Regions from separate parts of the Streptomyces sp. NPDC017993 genome, predicted to be linked through region 2. Evidence: riboswitches for the same ligand, from Rfam matches in the RefSeq annotation. Region 2 holds a riboswitch; the other holds the start of a gene.
What was found. Region 2 has a riboswitch for cyclic di-AMP ahead of ACH4FH_RS19380 (C40 family peptidase). Riboswitches for the same ligand answer to the same signal wherever they lie in the genome.
Positions count from the first base shown of each region.

Region 1: it holds a riboswitch for cyclic di-AMP, as region 2 does, so the genes downstream of both, ACH4FH_RS05845 (M23 family metallopeptidase) here and ACH4FH_RS19380 (C40 family peptidase) in region 2, are expected to answer to the same signal.

Region 1 covers NZ_JBIRGO010000003.1:111,917-120,407, reverse strand. Annotated here, with positions in the region: gene ACH4FH_RS05855 (HPr family phosphocarrier protein) at 203-484, shown strand; gene ACH4FH_RS05850 (GntR family transcriptional regulator) at 876-1,565, opposite strand; gene ACH4FH_RS05845 (M23 family metallopeptidase) at 1,774-2,586, opposite strand; cyclic di-AMP (ydaO/yuaA leader) riboswitch at 2,599-2,755, opposite strand; gene ACH4FH_RS05840 (M16 family metallopeptidase) at 2,998-4,374, opposite strand; gene ACH4FH_RS05835 (M16 family metallopeptidase) at 4,404-5,756, opposite strand; gene ACH4FH_RS05830 (DNA topoisomerase (ATP-hydrolyzing) subunit A) at 6,021-8,468, shown strand.
Region 2 covers NZ_JBIRGO010000009.1:327,702-336,192, reverse strand. Annotated here, with positions in the region: gene ACH4FH_RS19385 (hypothetical protein) at 1-309, shown strand; cyclic di-AMP (ydaO/yuaA leader) riboswitch at 709-874, shown strand; gene ACH4FH_RS19380 (C40 family peptidase) at 878-1,351, shown strand; gene ACH4FH_RS19375 (LysE family translocator) at 1,527-2,201, opposite strand; gene ACH4FH_RS19370 (LysR family transcriptional regulator) at 2,273-3,211, shown strand; gene ACH4FH_RS19365 (ATP-binding protein) at 3,224-3,652, opposite strand; gene ACH4FH_RS19360 (8-amino-7-oxononanoate synthase) at 3,952-5,178, opposite strand; gene bioB (biotin synthase BioB) at 5,324-6,481, shown strand; gene ACH4FH_RS19350 (adenosylmethionine--8-amino-7-oxononanoate transaminase) at 6,474-7,778, shown strand; gene bioD (dethiobiotin synthase) at 7,880-8,491, shown strand, end outside.

The DNA of each region.
Region 1 (8,491 bases), on a different contig from region 2:
CCGACAGCCGGCTCGGCATGCGTACCCTCTGGAAGCGGAACAGGCACGGGGTACCGTGCCCGGCGCGGGCCTTGGCCCGTTCCGCCGGTAACTCCCCCGGGAAGTGCCTGCTCGCAAGAAGGCCAGGCCGAAGGGCCGCCGGGGCATCCCGGCACCGTGAGAGACTGGTCTAGACAACAGTCACGACTTGAAGGGCAACACCATGGCTGAGCGCCGCGTCAATGTCGGATGGGCCGAGGGCCTGCACGCCCGTCCCGCGTCGATCTTCGTCCGTGCCGCGACCGCGTCCGGCGTCCCGGTGACGATCGCCAAGGCCGAGGGCAACCCGGTCAACGCCGCCTCCATGCTCGCGGTCCTGGGCCTCGGCGCCGAGGGCGGCGAGGAAATCGTGCTGGCCTCCGACGCCGAAGGCGCCGACGCCGCGCTCGACCGCCTGGCCAAGCTCGTCTCGGAGGGCCTCGAGGAGCTCCCCGAGACCGTCTGAAGTCCCTCGGGACCCCAGCGTCCACGGCCCCGCCGCGGCGACCTGACAACGGTCGCCGCAGCGGGGCCGTGCCGTTGCCGGGGGTAGCGCGATGCGCGGCGGGACGCGATGCGCGGCGGGACGCCGGCCGAGGTCTCGGCGCCATCAACGGGCGCGTGGGGGCGTGCAGCGAAGGCCTTGATTGCCGCATCGGTGGAACGCCCGTTAGAAAATATGGCGCGGGATAATCGGTGCCCCGCATTCCATCGAGAAAACAGCGCCACCGCGCGGGCATGCCGAATATCCGGTTCACCGAATTCCGGGACCGGCCATGAGGAAACAGGCCGAATACCGGCCACCGCTTCCCCGCGCGCAAATGCATTGCGCGCCTTCTTTGTATACGGGGCGCTTGTTAATGGCGGGCGCGTGCCGTGTTGACGGGCTGTTTCGGATTCCTCACCTCGGCCGCGCCGGGGCGCCGCAGCCGGTGCACCGGCAGGGACCGCTCGATATGAGCGGCCATCAGGGCGCGGGCGCGCTCGGCGTCACCCCGGGCCACCGCGTCCAGCACCGCGCCGTGCTCGTCCCACGACTCGGCCACCCGGGCGGGCAGTTCCACGACATACATCCACTCGATCTTCCGCCGCAGCTGGGTGAGCAGCGCCGTCAGGCTGGGGCTGCCGGCCGCCTGGGCGAGGGTTTCGTGGAACCAGCCGTCCAGTTGGCGCAGGTCCGCGGGATGGCCGTGGCGGGCCCGCTCCCGGCCCAGTCGGACGAGGCCGCGCAGCACCTTGAGGTGGGCCGGGCTGCGGCGGGTGGCCGCGCGGGCGGCGCCCAGCGGCTCCAACAGGGCGCGGATGTCCAGCAGATCGGCGGCCTCCTGCTCGGTCGGCTCGGCGACGCAGGCGCCCGCGTGGTGGCGGGTGGTGACGAACCCCTCGGACTGCAAGGTCCGCAGCGCCTCCCGGACAGGGACCCTGGAGACGCCGTAACGGGCCGCCAGGATGTCCTCGATCAGCCTGCTCCCCGGCGCGAGCACACCGGAGACGATGTCATCGCGAATCGCCGTGCATACCGCGTGCGCGGAAATATGGCCTCGCATCGCCTGGTGCCTCCGCCGTAATCCCCTGGAAACGCCGCCGATCGGCGACTTTTCCGTGACTCTATTCGACCGGGCCGGGTTTTCCGACGGGCTTCGGGTATTCATGGATATTTTTTGGCCATCGGCGTATCCGGTGGCCGACGTGCACCGGATACGCCGAAGCCCCGGCCGGGGCCGGGGCTTCGGAGAGGCTGCGGTGTCGGACGCGTCAGACGTTGACGCCGTGCCCGCGGAGGTACGCGACCGGGTCGATGTCCGAGCCGTAGTCCGGACCGGTGCGGGCCTCGAAGTGCAGGTGCGGCCCGGTGACGTTGCCGGTGGCCCCGGAGAGGCCGATCTGCTGGCCGGGGGTGACGGTCTGGCCGACCGAGACACCCAGCGACGACAGGTGGCCGTACTGGGTGTACGTGCCGTCGTTCATCTTGATCACGATGTTGTTGCCGTACGAGCCGCCCCAGCCGGCCTCGACGACGGTGCCCCGGCCCACGGCGTGCACGGAGCTGCCCGAGGCGGCGTGGAAGTCGATGCCGGAGTGGCTGCCGGAGGACCACAGGCCGCTGGTGGCCTTGTAGGCGGTCGAGACGTAGGAGCCGTCGACGGGGGCGACGTAGGCGTTGAGGCGCTTGCGCTCCGCCTCGCGGGCGGCGCGCTCCTTGGCCTCGCGCTCCGCCTTGGCCTTCGCCTCGGCCTTCTTCTTGGCTTCCTCGGCACGCCGCTTGGCCTCTTCGGCCACCTTCTCGGCCAGGGCCTCGGCCTTGGCCTTCGCGGCGGCGGCCTCGGCGGCCTCCTGCTGGGCGTCGGCCTGGGCGGCGATGCGGCCGGCGAGTTCGTCGCCCAGCACGACGGCCTGCTGCAGGCCGGTGTCCTGGGTGCGGGCCGTGTCCGTCGCGGCCAGCGCCGGCGAGGCCACGGAGGCGACGACGCCGGTGGCGGTGAGGGTGGCTATGCCGGCGATTTTGCGGGTCGTGCGAGCGGTGCGGCTCGCACCACGATGCTTCCCGGTGGCACGGGTGAACGCCATGTGCTGGCTTGTCCTTTCCTTCCTTCTCGCCTACCGGGTTAGCTGACGGGTTCGGAGCAGGAAGGTCTCCTACGGCCCCCTCCGAGGAGGGATCCGATTCACCCCAGGGGACATGTGGGTCCCCGGCTCCCCTGGCTCGCGCCGTACGGGGACTCGGCGATGACTGCCCGGTGCCACGGTTGCGGCGTACTTCTGACGAACAGCCGGACTGACGCTAAACGGGACATCTTTCAATCGGCAAACAGAACCGGCACTTTGTGCGGCACGCCACAGGGGCACCACGCAACCAGCCACAATAATCCGGACATAAAGGTGATCCCGTGACGGGTGAGCGTCACGGGATCACTTTTCATGCGATATGTGCGACGGTCGCCGGCCTCCGCCGGACCGCCGCGGTGTCACCACGGCAGGTCAGCCGCTGACGACCTTCACCTCACCGACACCCAGCGCCTTGACGGGCTCGGCGATCTGCACGGCGTCGCCCACCAGGATCGTCACCAGCCGGTCCCCGGGGAAGGCGTTGACCACCGCGGCGGTCGCCTCGACCGTGCCGGTCTCGGCCAGCCGCGCGTACATCTGCGCCTGGAAGTCGTCCGGCAGATGCTGCTCGACCTGATCGGCGAGGGTGCCCGCGACGGCCGCTGCCGTCTCGTACTTCAGCGGCGCGACCCCGACGAGGTTCTGCACGGCGACATCACGCTCGGCGTCCGTGAGTCCCTCCGCCGCCACGGTACGCAGCACCTTCCACAGGTCCTCAAGCGCCGGTCCGGTGGAGGCGGTGTCCACCGAGCCGCTGATCGCGAGCATCGCGGCGCCGCTGCCGTCCGCGGAGGAACGCAGCACCTGTCCGAACGCACGCACCCCGTAGGTGTAGCCCTTCTCCTCACGCAGGACGCGGTCCAGACGGGAGGTGAGGGTGCCGCCCAGGCAGTACGTGCCGAGGACCTGCGCCGGCCAGACCCGGTCGTGCCGGTCGGCACCGATGCGGCCGATGAGCAGCTGCGTCTGGACGGCGCCGGGGCGGTCCACGATCACCACGCGGCCGGTGTCGTCCGCGGTGATCGGCGAGGCCTTCACCGGCTCGGCGGTCGAGCCGGTCCAGGCGCCGAGGGTGCCGGCGAGCGCCGCGTCCAGGTCGATGCCGGTGAAGTCACCGACGATGACGGCGGTGCCCGTCGCGGGCCGTACATGCGCCGCGTAGAAGGCACGGACGGCCGCGGCGTCGATCCGCTCGACGGTCTCCTCGGTGCCCTGGCGGGGCCGCGACATCCGGGACGTCGCCGGGAACAGCTCCTTGGACAGGGCCATCGCGGCCCGCCGCGCGGGGTTGGCGAGCTCGTGCGGGATCTCGTCGAGGCGGTTGCGTACCAACCGCTCGATCTCGCTGTCCGGGAAGGCGGGCGCGCGCAGGGCGTCGGCGAGCAGGCCGAGGGCGCGGTCCAGCCGGGACGCCGGCACTTCGAGGGAGACCCTCAGGCCCGGGTGGTCGGCGTGCGCGTCCATGGTGGCGCCGCAGCGCTCCAGCTCGGCCGCGAACTCCTCGGCATCGTGCTTGTCGGTGCCCTCGGACAGCGCGCGGGCCATGATCGTGGCGACGCCGTCCAGGCCCTCGGGCTCGGCCTCCAGGGGCGCGACGAGGTTGATCTCGACGGCCACGACCTGCTGGCCGGGGCGGTGGCTGGTCAGGAGGGTGAGCCCGTTGGGCAGTTGACTGCGGTCGGGGGCCGGGAAGGCCCACGGCCGGGGAGCGCCACCCTGCGGCCTGGGGTGGAAGTCCATGCTGGTCATGGCGGAATCTGCGCTGGTCACGGCATCGCTCACTGGGCCGCCTCCTCTTCGTCGTTCTCGGCGGTATCGGCCGCCGCGTCGGCCGGCTCGGTGGGCTCGTACACGAGCACCGCGCGGTTGTCGGGACGCAGTCGTGCCTTGGCGACCGCCTGCACCTCCGACGCGGTGATCTCCAGAACGCGCTGCACGGCCGTCAGCGCGAGCTGCGGGTCGCCGAACAGGACGGCGAACCGGCAGAGTTCGTCGGCGCGGCCGCTGACCGTCGCGAGACGGTCCAGCCACTCGCGCTCCAACTGGGCCTGCGCACGCTCCATCTCCTCCGGGGTCGGTCCCTCGGCGGCGAACCGGGCGAGCTCCTCGTCGACCGCCCGCTCGATGTCCGGGACCTCCACCCCGCCGGACGTCTTGACGTCCAGCCAGCCGAGCGACGGCGCGCCGGCCAGCCGCAGCAGCCCGAAGCCGGCCGCGACGGCGCTGCGGTCACGGCGCACCAGGCGGTTGTAGAGGCGGGAGGACTCGCCGCCTCCCAGGACGGTGAGCGCGAGGTCCGCGGCGTCCGCCTCGCGGGTACCGTCGTGCGGCAGTCGGTAGGCCGCCATCAGCGCGCGGGCGGGGACCTCCTCCTCGACGACCTCGCGCAGCTCACTGCCGAGGGTCTCGGGCAGCGAGCCGTCCCGCGGCGGCTGCTTGCCGTCGTGCCCGGGGATCGAGCCGAAGTACTTCTCCGCCCAGGCCAGCGTCTGCGCGGGGTCGATGTCGCCGACGATCGACAGGACGGCGTTGTTGGGCGCGTAGTACGTACGGAAGAAGGCGCGCGCGTCCTCCAGGGACGCCGCGTCCAGGTCGGCCATCGACCCGATGGGCGTGTGGTGGTAGGGGTGGCCCTCCGGATACGCCATGGCCGTCAGCTTCTCGAAGGCCGTGCCGTAGGGGACGTTGTCGTAGCGCTGGCGGCGCTCGTTCTTCACGACGTCGCGCTGGTTCTCCAGCGACTCGTCGTCGAGCGCGGTGAGCAGCGAGCCCATGCGGTCCGCCTCCAGCCAGAGCGCGAGCTCCAGCTCGTGGGCGGGCATGGTCTCGAAGTAGTTGGTGCGCTCGAAGCTCGTGGTGCCGTTCAGCGAGCCGCCCGCGCCCTGGACGAGCTCGAAGTGACCGTTGCCCTTCACCTGGGCGGAGCCCTGGAACATCAGGTGCTCGAAGAGGTGAGCCAGGCCGGTACGGCCCTTGACCTCGTGGCGGGAGCCGACGTCGTACCACAGGCAGACGGCTGCGACGGGCGTCAGGTGGTCCTCGGAGAGCACCACGCGCAGGCCGTTGGCCAGCCGGTGCTCGGTCGCTGTCAGGCCGCCGGAGCCGGCTTGTTCTGTGGCCGTGTGACCCATGGGCATGTACGTCCCTTCGATCCGCTTGCGAGGAAGTTCTGTCACTGTATGCAAGCGCGTCGGCATCTGGCGAAGTTCCCGATCGACAGGCCCCGTACGAGGGCTCCGCGCCGCTCCCTCGTCGGCCGAAGGGGGAGTCGCGGTCGGCGTTGTCAGTGGGGCGGTCCACAATGGTCCGCGTCAGACCAGGCAGACTCACCGGTTGATCCCCAGCTGGTTGATCCAACATCGGCAGTAGACGCAGCAGAAGGAGCCGCAGCCGCGATGGCCCGCCGCAGCACGAAGACCCCGCCGCCGGACGACTTCGAGGAGAGGATCCTCGACATCGACGTCGTCGACGAGATGCAGGGTTCCTTCCTCGAGTACGCGTATTCGGTCATCTACTCCCGCGCCCTGCCGGACGCCCGCGACGGCCTCAAGCCCGTGCACCGCCGCATCCTGTACCAGATGAACGAGATGGGCCTGCGGCCCGAGCGCAGCTACGTCAAGTGCGCCCGAGTGGTCGGCGAGGTGATGGGTAAGCTCCACCCGCACGGCGACGCCTCCATCTACGACGCGTTGGTGCGCATGGCACAGCCGTTCTCGATGCGGCTGCCGCTGGTGGACGGCCACGGCAACTTCGGCTCGCTGGGCAACGACGACCCGCCCGCCGCGATGCGGTACACCGAGTGCCGAATGGCCTCGGCGACATCGCTGATGACGGAGTCCATCGAAGAGGACACCGTCGACTTCAACCCGAACTACGACGGCCAGGAGCAGGAGCCCGTCGCCCTGCCCGCCGCCTACCCCAATCTCCTGGTCAACGGCGCCACCGGCATCGCCGTCGGCATGGCGACGAACATGCCGCCGCACAACCTCGGCGAGGTCATCGCCGCCGCCCGCCATCTGATCAAGCATCCGGGCGCGGACCTCGACACCCTGATGCGCTTCGTGCCGGGCCCGGACCTGCCGACGGGCGGACGGATCGTCGGCCTGGGCGGCGTGCGCGACGCGTACGAGAAGGGCCGTGGCTCGTTCAAGATCCGCGCCACGACCACGGTGGAGAACGTCACGGCCCGCCGCAAGGGCCTGGTCGTCACCGAACTCCCCTTCACCGTCGGTCCCGAGAAGGTCATCTCCAAGATCAAGGACCTGGTCGGCGCGAAGCGGCTGCAGGGCATCGCGGACGTCAAGGACCTCACCGACCGCGAGCACGGCCTGCGGCTGGTGATCGAGATCAAGAACGGCTTCAACCCGGAAGCCGTCCTGGAACAGCTCTACAAGCTCACCCCGCTGGAGGAGTCCTTCGGCATCAACAACGTCGCGCTGGTGGACGGCCAGCCGCTGACCCTGGGCCTCAAGGAGCTGCTGGAGGTCTACGTCGACCACCGCTTCAACGTGGTGCGCCGGCGCAGCGAGTTCCGCCGCGGAAAGCGGCGCGACCGCCTCCACCTGGTGGAGGGGCTGCTGACCGCCCTCGTCGACATCGACGAGGTCATCCGGCTCATCCGCTCCAGCGAGAACAGCGCGCAGGCCAAGGAGCGGCTGATCGAGCGGTTCTCGCTGAGCGACATCCAGACGCAGTACATCCTCGACACTCCGCTGCGCCGACTGACCAAGTTCGACCGCATCGAGCTGGAGTCGGAGCGCGACCGTCTGCAGTCCGAGATCGAGGAACTGACCCGGATCCTGGACTCGGACACGGAGCTGCGCAAGCTGGTCTCCGGTGAGCTGGCCGCGGTCGCGAAGAAGTACGGCACGGAGCGCCGCACGGTGCTGCTGGAGTCGTCGGGCGCCTCACCCGCGGCGGTGCCGCTGGAGGTCTCCGACGACCCGTGCCGCGTGCTGCTGTCCTCGACGGGCCTCCTGGCGCGCACGGCCACCAGCGAGGTGCCCTACGACACCGACGCCAAGCGCGTCAAGCACGACGCGATCGTCTCCGCGGTCCCGGCGACGACCCGCGGCGAAGTGGGCGCGGTGACATCCACGGGCCGGCTGCTGCGGATCGCGGTGATCGATCTGCCGCAGCTCCCGGACACCGCGACGGCGCCCAGCCTCTCCGGTGGCGCACCACTGGCCGAGTTCCTGACCCTGCAGGACGGCGAGAGCCTGATCTGCCTGACGACGCTGGACGAGTCCTCTCAGGGCCTGGCGATCGGCACGGAACAGGGCGTCGTGAAGCGGGTGGTGCCCGACTATCCGGCCCACAAGGACGAGTTGGAGGTCATCAGCCTCCGCGACGGCGACCGCATCGTGGGCGCGGCGGAACTGCGCACCGGTGAGGAGGACCTGGTCTTCATCACGGACGAGGCGCAGCTGTTGCGCTATCAGGCCTCGCAGGTCCGGCCCCAGGGTCGGCCGGCCGGCGGCATGACCGGCATCAAGCTGGGCGAGGGCATGAAGGTGATCCACTTCTCCGTCGTCGACCCGGCATCCGACGCCATGGTCTTCACGGTCGCCGGTTCGCACGGCACCTTGGACGACTCCGTGGCGACCGCCAAGCTGACCCCGTTCGACCAGTACCCGCGCAAGGGCCGCGCGACAGGCGGTGTGCGCTGCCAGCGGTTCCTGAAGGGCGAGGACTGTCTGACGCTGGCGTGGGCCGGTGCCGCACCCGTCCGGGCGGCGGACGCGAAGGGCGCTCCCCTGGAGCTGCCCGAGGTCGATCCGCGACGTGACGGCTCCGGTGTGCCTCTGACGAAGCCGGTGGCCGCGCTGGCAGGACCGGTGTAGTCACCGTGCCGGCCCGCGCCGTA
Region 2 (8,491 bases):
GTGCTGCCTCCCGAACTCCCGCCACTGCCCGCGCTGACGCGGGCCGAGGGTGAGCTGATCGACCGGTACCTGGAGGTCGTGGACCTGCTGGCCCGCATCAACCCGGCACGCGGCGGCTCCACGTACGGCGGCCTGCGCGCCGCCCAGGCCCTGGTCAGCAAGAGCGCCGAACTGCGGGACGCCCTCACCCTGATGCACCAGCGAGGGGAGAACGAACTGCATCACGAAACGCTCACCCGGGCGCTGCGGGTCCTGGACGGCGAGCGCCGCGCACGGCTCGTCGCCGTGCCGCCGCCACCCCCTTCTTGACGCGAACTCCCCTCTCCTGACGTTCGCGGACCCCTCTTCCGACGTTCGCCGACCCCACGTGGCGTTCGCCGGACCGCTCTCGGCGCGACACGAGCCGGCCTTGCTCGCACGTACGGCTCAGCGTCGACACCGATTGCGGGGAGGCGACGAATTGCGCCGAGCACCGCCCCCTTCCCGCGGCGCTCGGCGTTTTCTCCCTGGTCCCGACCCCGTCGACCGTCACAGCGTTCGCGACAAACACCCCCAAATCACCATTTAGCCGGTATGTGGCGAATGTCACATACGGCAATTTCAACTCGGAATTCGGCTGGTGGATGCGTGACGATCCCTTCGACGACAAGACCCCGCCACAGCGACGGGGCGGTTCGGGCGGGCGCCTAATCCTGCCGCCGTCCGGATGTCCGGTCGACGCTGCTTGGACCGGCAGGAGCGGAGGACCCGAGCACGACGGGGCCCCGGCCATCACGGCCGCGGACCCCTTGGGGTGAAGCCGTACGCACGGCCGGGCATCTTCGCCTGCCCGAACCCGACAGGTCTTCCTTCGCAGGCGGCTGACGAAGGGTTGCGCATGAACGTGCGCAGGAATGTCGTGAATCTGCCGGCACGTGCCGGCATCATCTGCGCCCTGGCTCTGATCACCGTCGGAGGCACGACGCTGGTACCAGGAGCGGCCGAGGACGCCGAGGCCGCGCAGCGCTCCACCAGGGCGTTGCGGATCGCCGCCTCCAAGCAGGGCTCCCCGTACCAGTACGGCGCTCAAGGGCCCTACCGCTTCGACTGCTCGGGCCTGACACGCTATTCGTTCAAGCGTGCGGGCAAGGTGCTGCCCCGCACCGCCGCGCAGCAGTACCGCCACACCGAGCGCATCTCGGCGGACGTCCGCAAAACCGGTGACCTGGTCTTCTTCCACTCCTCACGAGGCATTTACCACGTCGGTATCTACGCGGGCCGCGGCAGGATCTGGCACGCACCCAAGGCAGGCGCGGTGGTGCGGCTGGAGAAGATCTGGAGCCATGCCGTTCGCTACGGGCGGGTGGGCTGACCTGCACCGTTATACGACAACCTGTCAACTGTCGGTGACCGTCGCGCAGGTGACCGGGTGAGACGAGTCGTCTCCTGCCCGGTCCCTGCGGTGGGTTCGCCCGGCGACCGCGGGCTTGGGACGGTGCGTGCCCAGGCCCTCTGCGTGGGCCGTGGTGGGTGGGATGGTGGCCGGTTCAGGCGGCGAGTGCCAGCTCTACGAGCAGGATGCCGCCCAGCGCGGTCAGCAGGGCCCCGGTGGCGACCTCCAGGGCGCGGGTCACCCGCGGCCGGCGCAGCCAGGTGCCGAGGCGGTCGACGAGCAGTGCCACGGCCGGGAACCACACCAGCGCGAGGCCGACGACCATGGTCGCGAGCAGCAGGGTACGCGGCAGTGCCGGTTCGCCCGCGGGAACGAACTGCGGAAGCAGGCTGAGGAACAGTACGGGCGCCTTGGGATTGAGCGCGTTGGTCAGGAAGCCCTGGCGCAGGCTGCGTGCGGTGCCGTGGTGGGCAGCCGCGCCTCGGGGGGCGCCCTTGGGTGCCCGGGAGCCGGCCGAAGCGCTCGCCTCGCCTGCCGGGGCGGGGCGGCGGAAGGCCGCCCCCAGCGCGCGGACGCCGAGATAGAGCAGGTACCCGCCGCCGAGGAGTTGAACGGACTCGAAGAGCGCGGGCACGGCGACGAGCACCGCCGCGAGTCCAGCGACCGCCAGCGTGGTGTGCACCAGCAGCCCTCCCGCGACGCCGACCGCGGTCGCCACCCCCGCCCGGCGCGAGTCGAGTGCGTTGCGCACCACGACCGCGAAGTCCGCGCCCGGCATGGCAACCATGCCCGCGGCGACTCCGGTGAAGGTGATCAGCTGTCCGTCCATGGGATCAGCTTCGCCCGTCCGGGCCTTTAATGGGTATTGGCAATCTTCTGGGCCTGCCTGAAGAGGTTCTTATGTACGACCCCACGCGGCTGGCTGCGCTGGTAGCGGTGGCGGAAGCCGGTTCGATCACCCGGGCCGCCGCCCGACTGGGCTATACCGCGCCCGCGCTCTCCCAGCAGCTCGCCAAGCTGGAGCGGGAGGCGGGTGCGGCGCTGCTGGTGCGCCACCACCGCGGGGCGCGGCTGACCGCGGCCGGCGAGCTGCTGCTCGTACGGGCCCGGCGGGTGCTGGACGAGATGGATCTGGCGCGGCACGAGCTGGCCCGGCTGACGGGGCTGTCCGGCGGCCGGCTGCGGGTCGGCACCTTCATGACGGCGGGCACGCATCTTCTGCCGCCCGCGCTCAGCGCGTTCCGGCGCGCCCATCCCGATGTGGAGCTGAGCGTCACGGAGTACCTACCGCCCCAGGGGATGGTGGCGGTCGCGCTCGGCGAGGTCGATCTGGCGCTGACGCATGCGTATGTGCCGGGCGATCCGATGCCGGCGCCGGACGGGGTGAGCCTGGAGCCGCTGCTGACCGAGGAGCTGGTGCTCGTCACGGCGCCCGGCCATGCGCTGTCGTCCGCCACCGGTCGGCTGTCGCTGACCGAGCTGGCCGGGCAGCCGCTGGTCAGTATGGCGCCGGCCAACCCCAACCGGCGCGGGGTGGAGGCGGCTCTGGTGGCAGCGGGGGCGAGCGTGGCGGTGCGCTGCGAGTCGCCCAGCTATGCGGTGGTGTGTGCCTTGGTGAGCGCCGGCCTCGGAGTCGCGGTGGTGCCGGAGATGATGGCCGAGGGCTCGGTGACTCCCCTGGGGGTCCGCCGGCTGGAGCCCGGCGACCTGCGGCGCACGATCTCGGTGGCCTGTCGGACCGGGGGCGGCGCACCGGCCGCGGACACCTTGCGGGCGTTGCTGCGCGGTGCCTTCACCCGGCATGCGGGGGCGGCCGCGCAGGCGACGCCGGCGTCGTGAGGGGGCAGGCCCTCAGGCGACGGTGACCGTCCACGGCATGGTGATCCACACGGTCTTGCCGCCGCACTCGGTGGGTACGACCGTGAGCCGGCCGCCCGCTTCCGCGGCGAGGTAGCGAATGATGACCATGCCGCGGCCGTTGTCCTGCTGTACCGCGGCCGGCAGCCGCCGCGGCCAGCGGGGATGACTGTCGGTGACGCCGATGCGCAGGTGTTCGTCGCGGTCCAGCCGCATCTCGACGGTGAAGGTCGGCGACTGGCCGAAGGTGTGCTGGACGGCGTTGGTCGCCAGTTCGGAGACGATCAGGCGGAGCGAGTCGGCGATGTCGGCGTCGGCGGGCAGCCCCCATTCGCCGAGCACTTCGAGGACGTATCTGCGGGCGGCGGTGACCGAGGCCGGGTCGCTCGGCAGGGTCAGTGTGGATTCCTGGTGGTCTGCCATGCGCGACGCCGTCCTTTTCCCACCGAGCTCCGGCTCCGGCGCACTGCCCAGGGAGCCGAGATGCCGATCGGGATACCGATGGGCCTCGGGCTGCTGCTTGCGACAGCCTGCCATCCGCGATGCGGTGGAGTGGGCGATCCACCAAGATATGGATATATCTGTCGCTCGAAGCAGTGAACTCTGCTAAGTGGGAACGTATTTGAGCGACAGGACGGGTCAACGGGCTCTGCGGTAAACCCTCGTCCGCGCCCTCGGGCGGTGCGCCGACCAGCAGCGGAGTGGGCAGCCCCGCATCTCGCTCAGGAGACCGGAGCGGTCGCCACAATCGTGTCGACGGCCCTGGCGATCTGTGCGTCCGTCAGGTCCGCCCGGGCGGTGAGCCGGAGACGGGAGATCCCGTCGGGCACGGACGGCGGGCGGAAACAGCCGACCGCGAGTCCGGCCGCGCGGCAGTCGGCCGCCCACCGGAGCGCCTGTTCCGGCGACGGAGCCCGTACGGAGACCACCGCGGCGTCCGGTCGTACCGCCGCGAGTCCGGCCGCGGTGAGCCGGGCGTGCAGCTCGCCGGCGACCTGCCCTGCGTGGGCGGCGCGCTGCGGCTCGCGGCGCAGCAACCGCAGGGCGGCGAGTGCGCCGCCGACTGCCGCCGGCGCCAGTCCGGTGTCGAAGATGAACGACCGGGCGGTGTTGACCAGGTGCTCGATGACGCGGGCCGGGCCGAGTACCGCGCCGCCCTGGGAGCCGAGCGACTTGGAGAGCGTCACCGTGGCGACCACATCGGCGTCGCCCGCGAGCCCGGCGGCGGCCGGTGCGCCCCGGCCGCCCTCGCCCAGCACTCCCAGTCCGTGCGCGTCGTCGACGAGGAGGCCCGCGCCGTACGCCCGGCATGCCTCGGCGAGGCCCGGCAGCGGTGAGGCGTCGCCGTCGACGGAGAACACCGAGTCGGTGATCGCCAGCGCTCTGCCGTCGTGGCCGGCCAGGGCGGCGCGCACAGCCGCCGGGTCGGCATGCGGCACCACGGTGGTGCGGGCGCGGGAGAGCCGGCAGCCGTCGATGAGGGAGGCGTGGTTGCCGGCGTCGGAGACGAGCAGCGCGCCGGGGCCGCTGAGCGCGGTGACGGCGGCGAGGTTCGCGGCATAGCCGGAGGAAAGCACCAGGGCCGCCTCGAAGCCGCAGAACGCGGCGAGTTCCGTCTCCAGCCGGGCGTGCAGTTCGGTGCTGCCGGTGACCAGACGGGAGCCGGTGGCGCCGGCGCCCCAGAGCCGCGCCGCCCGGGCGGCGCCGTCCGTGATCTCGGGATGCCGGGCGAGCCCGAGGTAGTCGTTGCTCGCCAGGTCGAGCAGCGGGGACTCGGCGGGGCGGGGCCGCAGGGTGCGGACGAGTCCGGCGCGCCGGCGTTCGTCGCGCGCCGCGTCGATCCAGTCGAAGGCCGCGCCGCCCGGCCACGGGCCCGGGGCGGCGGGCGGCTCGGCGGGTGCGGCCGGCACGGCCTGGCGCGGCAGCGGCGGCGCGGAATCCTGCGGCATCGGCTTCCTTCTCGATTGTCGGCTGTCGATAGACGTTAGCGGTCGTTCCGCCCACACACGGTGTGGCGATACACACACCCCGATCGGCCCTCGTTGTGGGAATCCTCCTTGGCCGAGGGCGGTGGCGTACGTCAGGATCAACGCCATGGACCTGCTGAACACACTGGTGGACAAGGGACTGCGGCGCGAGTTGCCGACCCGCGAAGAGGCACTCGCCGTGCTGGCGACCTCCGATGACGAACTGCTCGATGTGGTGGCCGCGGCCGGGAAGGTCCGCCGCCAGTGGTTCGGGCGGCGGGTCAAGCTCAACTACCTCGTCAACCTCAAGTCGGGCCTGTGCCCCGAGGACTGCTCGTACTGCTCGCAGCGCCTGGGCTCCAAGGCCGAGATCCTCAAGTACACCTGGCTCAAGCCCGATGACGCCTCCAAGGCGGCCGCCGCCGGGGTGGCCGGCGGCGCCAAGCGGGTGTGCCTGGTGGCCAGTGGCCGCGGGCCCACCGACAAGGATGTCGACCGCGTCTCGGAGACCATCTCGGCCATCAAGGAGCAGAACGACGGCGTGGAGGTGTGCGCCTGTCTCGGGCTGCTCTCCGACGGCCAGGCCGGCCGGCTGCGCGAGGCGGGCGCCGACGCGTACAACCACAACCTGAATACCTCGGAAGCCACATACGGCGACATCTGCACCACTCACGACTTCTCCGACCGGGTCTCCACCGTCCAGCAGGCCCAGGCTGCCGGCATGTCGGCGTGCTCCGGGCTGATCGCCGGGATGGGCGAGAGCGACGCCGACCTCGTCGATGTCGTCTACGCGCTGCGTGACCTCGACCCCGACTCGGTCCCCGTCAACTTCCTGATCCCGTTCGAGGGCACCCCGCTCGCCAAGGAGTGGAACCTCACCCCCCAGCGCGCGCTGCGCATCCTCGCGATGGTCCGATTCGTCTGCCCGGACGTCGAGGTACGCCTGGCCGGCGGACGCGAGGTCCACCTCCGCAGCATGCAGCCGCTCGCTCTGCACCTGGTCAACTCCATCTTCCTCGGTGACTACCTGACCAGCGAAGGCCAGGCGGGCAAGGACGACCTCGCGATGATCGAGGACGCCGGGTTCGAGGTCGAGGGAACGGACACCACCACCCTGCCGCAGCACCGCGCGTCCGCCGAGGGCGACGCCGACGCCGGCCAGGACGGCGCGGCCGCCGAACCCACCGCGACGGTGCCCGCGCCGGCACCGGTCGACGAGACCCGCCGGGACCTGGTCTCGGTGCGCCGCCGCGGCGCCGGCACCGACCTCCCGCCCAATGCCTGAGCCGCTCACTCCCGACGCACTGCTCGCCCTCGACCGGCAGCATGTCTGGCATCCGTACGGGCCGATGCCCGGCCGCGCCGAACCGCTGCTGGTCGAGTCGGCGTCCGGCGTACGCCTTCGCCTGGCCCAACCGGTCGAGGGCAACACCGAGTTGGTGGACGGCATGTCGTCCTGGTGGTCGGCGGTGCACGGCTACAACCACCCGGTGCTCAACGACGCCGCGCGCGGCCAGCTGGAGCGGATGAGCCATGTGATGTTCGGCGGGCTCACCCACGAGCCCGCCGTGCGGCTGGCCAAACGCCTGGTCGACATCACCCCGGAGCCGCTGCAGCATGTCTTCCTCGCGGACTCCGGTTCGGTGTCGGTCGAGGTCGCCGTCAAGATGTGCCTGCAGTACTGGAGGTCGGTGGGAAAGCCGCGCAAGCAGCGGCTGTTGACCTGGCGGGGCGGTTACCACGGCGACACCTGGCAGCCGATGTCGGTCTGCGACCCCGAGGGCGGGATGCACGAGCTGTGGCAGGGGGTGCTGCCGCGCCAGATCTTCGCGGACGCGCCGCCGGCCGGCTTCGACGCCGCGCCCGACGAGGCGTACACCGCGCAGCTGCGCGAGCTGATCGGCCGGCACGCCGAGGAGCTGGCCGCGGTGATCGTCGAGCCCGTGGTGCAGGGCGCGGGCGGGATGTCCTTCCACTCCCCCGCGTATCTGCGGGTGCTGCGGGAGGCGTGCGACGACCACGGCGTGCTGCTCATCTTCGACGAGATCGCGACCGGGTTCGGCCGCACCGGCGCGCTGTTCGCCGCCGAGCACGCCGGTGTCGCACCCGACGTCATGTGCCTCGGCAAGGCTCTGACCGGCGGTTATCTCACGCTGGCGGCGACGCTGTGCACCGCGGCGGTCGCGGAGGGCATCTCGCAGGGTGAGCTGCCGGTGCTGGCGCACGGGCCCACCTTCATGGGCAACCCGCTCGCCGCGGCCGTCGCGGACGCCTCGATCGACCTGCTGCTGTCGCAGGACTGGGCGCAGGAGGTCAAGCGGATCGAGGGCGGCCTGCGGACCGGCCTGGCGGCCGCGGAGGGCCTCCCCGGCGTACGCGAAGTCCGGGTGCTCGGCGCGATCGGTGTGGTCCAGCTGGACCACGAGGTCGACATGGCCGCCGCGACCCGGGCCGCGATCCGGGAGGGGGTATGGCTGCGCCCGTTCCGGGATCTGCTGTACACCATGCCGCCCTACATCACCGGCGACCACGATGTGGCGCGCATCTGCGCCGCGGTGTGCGCCGCCGCCCGCGAGGGCTGAAAGCCGAGGTGTCCGGGCGGGCCGGAACGGCCCGCCCGGACACCCCCACAGGTCCATATCTTTCAACGCGCCGCCATCGGCGCGGAGTTCGGAGGCACACCATGTCGGTGCTGTTCGTGACAGGCACGGGCACGGAGATCGGCAAAACCGTCACCACCGCCGCGATCGCCGCGACGGCGCTCGCCCGGGGCCGTTCGGTGGCCGTGCTCAAGCCGGCCCAGACCGGGGTCGGCGCGCAGGAACCGGGCGACGTGGCGGAGGTCGAGCGGCTGGCCGGCCCGGTCACCACCGTCGAACTCGCCCGCTACCCGGAGCCGTTGGCGCCCGCGACGGCCGCGCGGCGGGCGGGCCTGCCGCCGGTGCTGCCGCACGACATCGCCGAGGCCGCGGCCAAGCTGGACGCCTCGCACGACCTGGTGCTGGTCGAGGGCGCGGGCGGCCTGCTCGTGCGCTTCGACGCGGAGGGCCACACCCTCGCCGACGCCGCCCGGCTCGCGGACGCTCCCGTCCTTGTCGTCGCCCAGGCCGGTCTCGGCACCCTCAACGCCACCGCGCTGACCGCTCTCGCGCTGCGCTCGTACGGCCTCCGCTCGCCCGGCGTCGTCGTCGGCAGCTGGCCCGCCGCGCCGGATCTGGCGGCCCGCTGCAACCTCGCGGAGTTCGCGGAGGTGGCCGGCGCCCCGCTGCTGGGCCTGGTACCGGAGGGCTCGGGC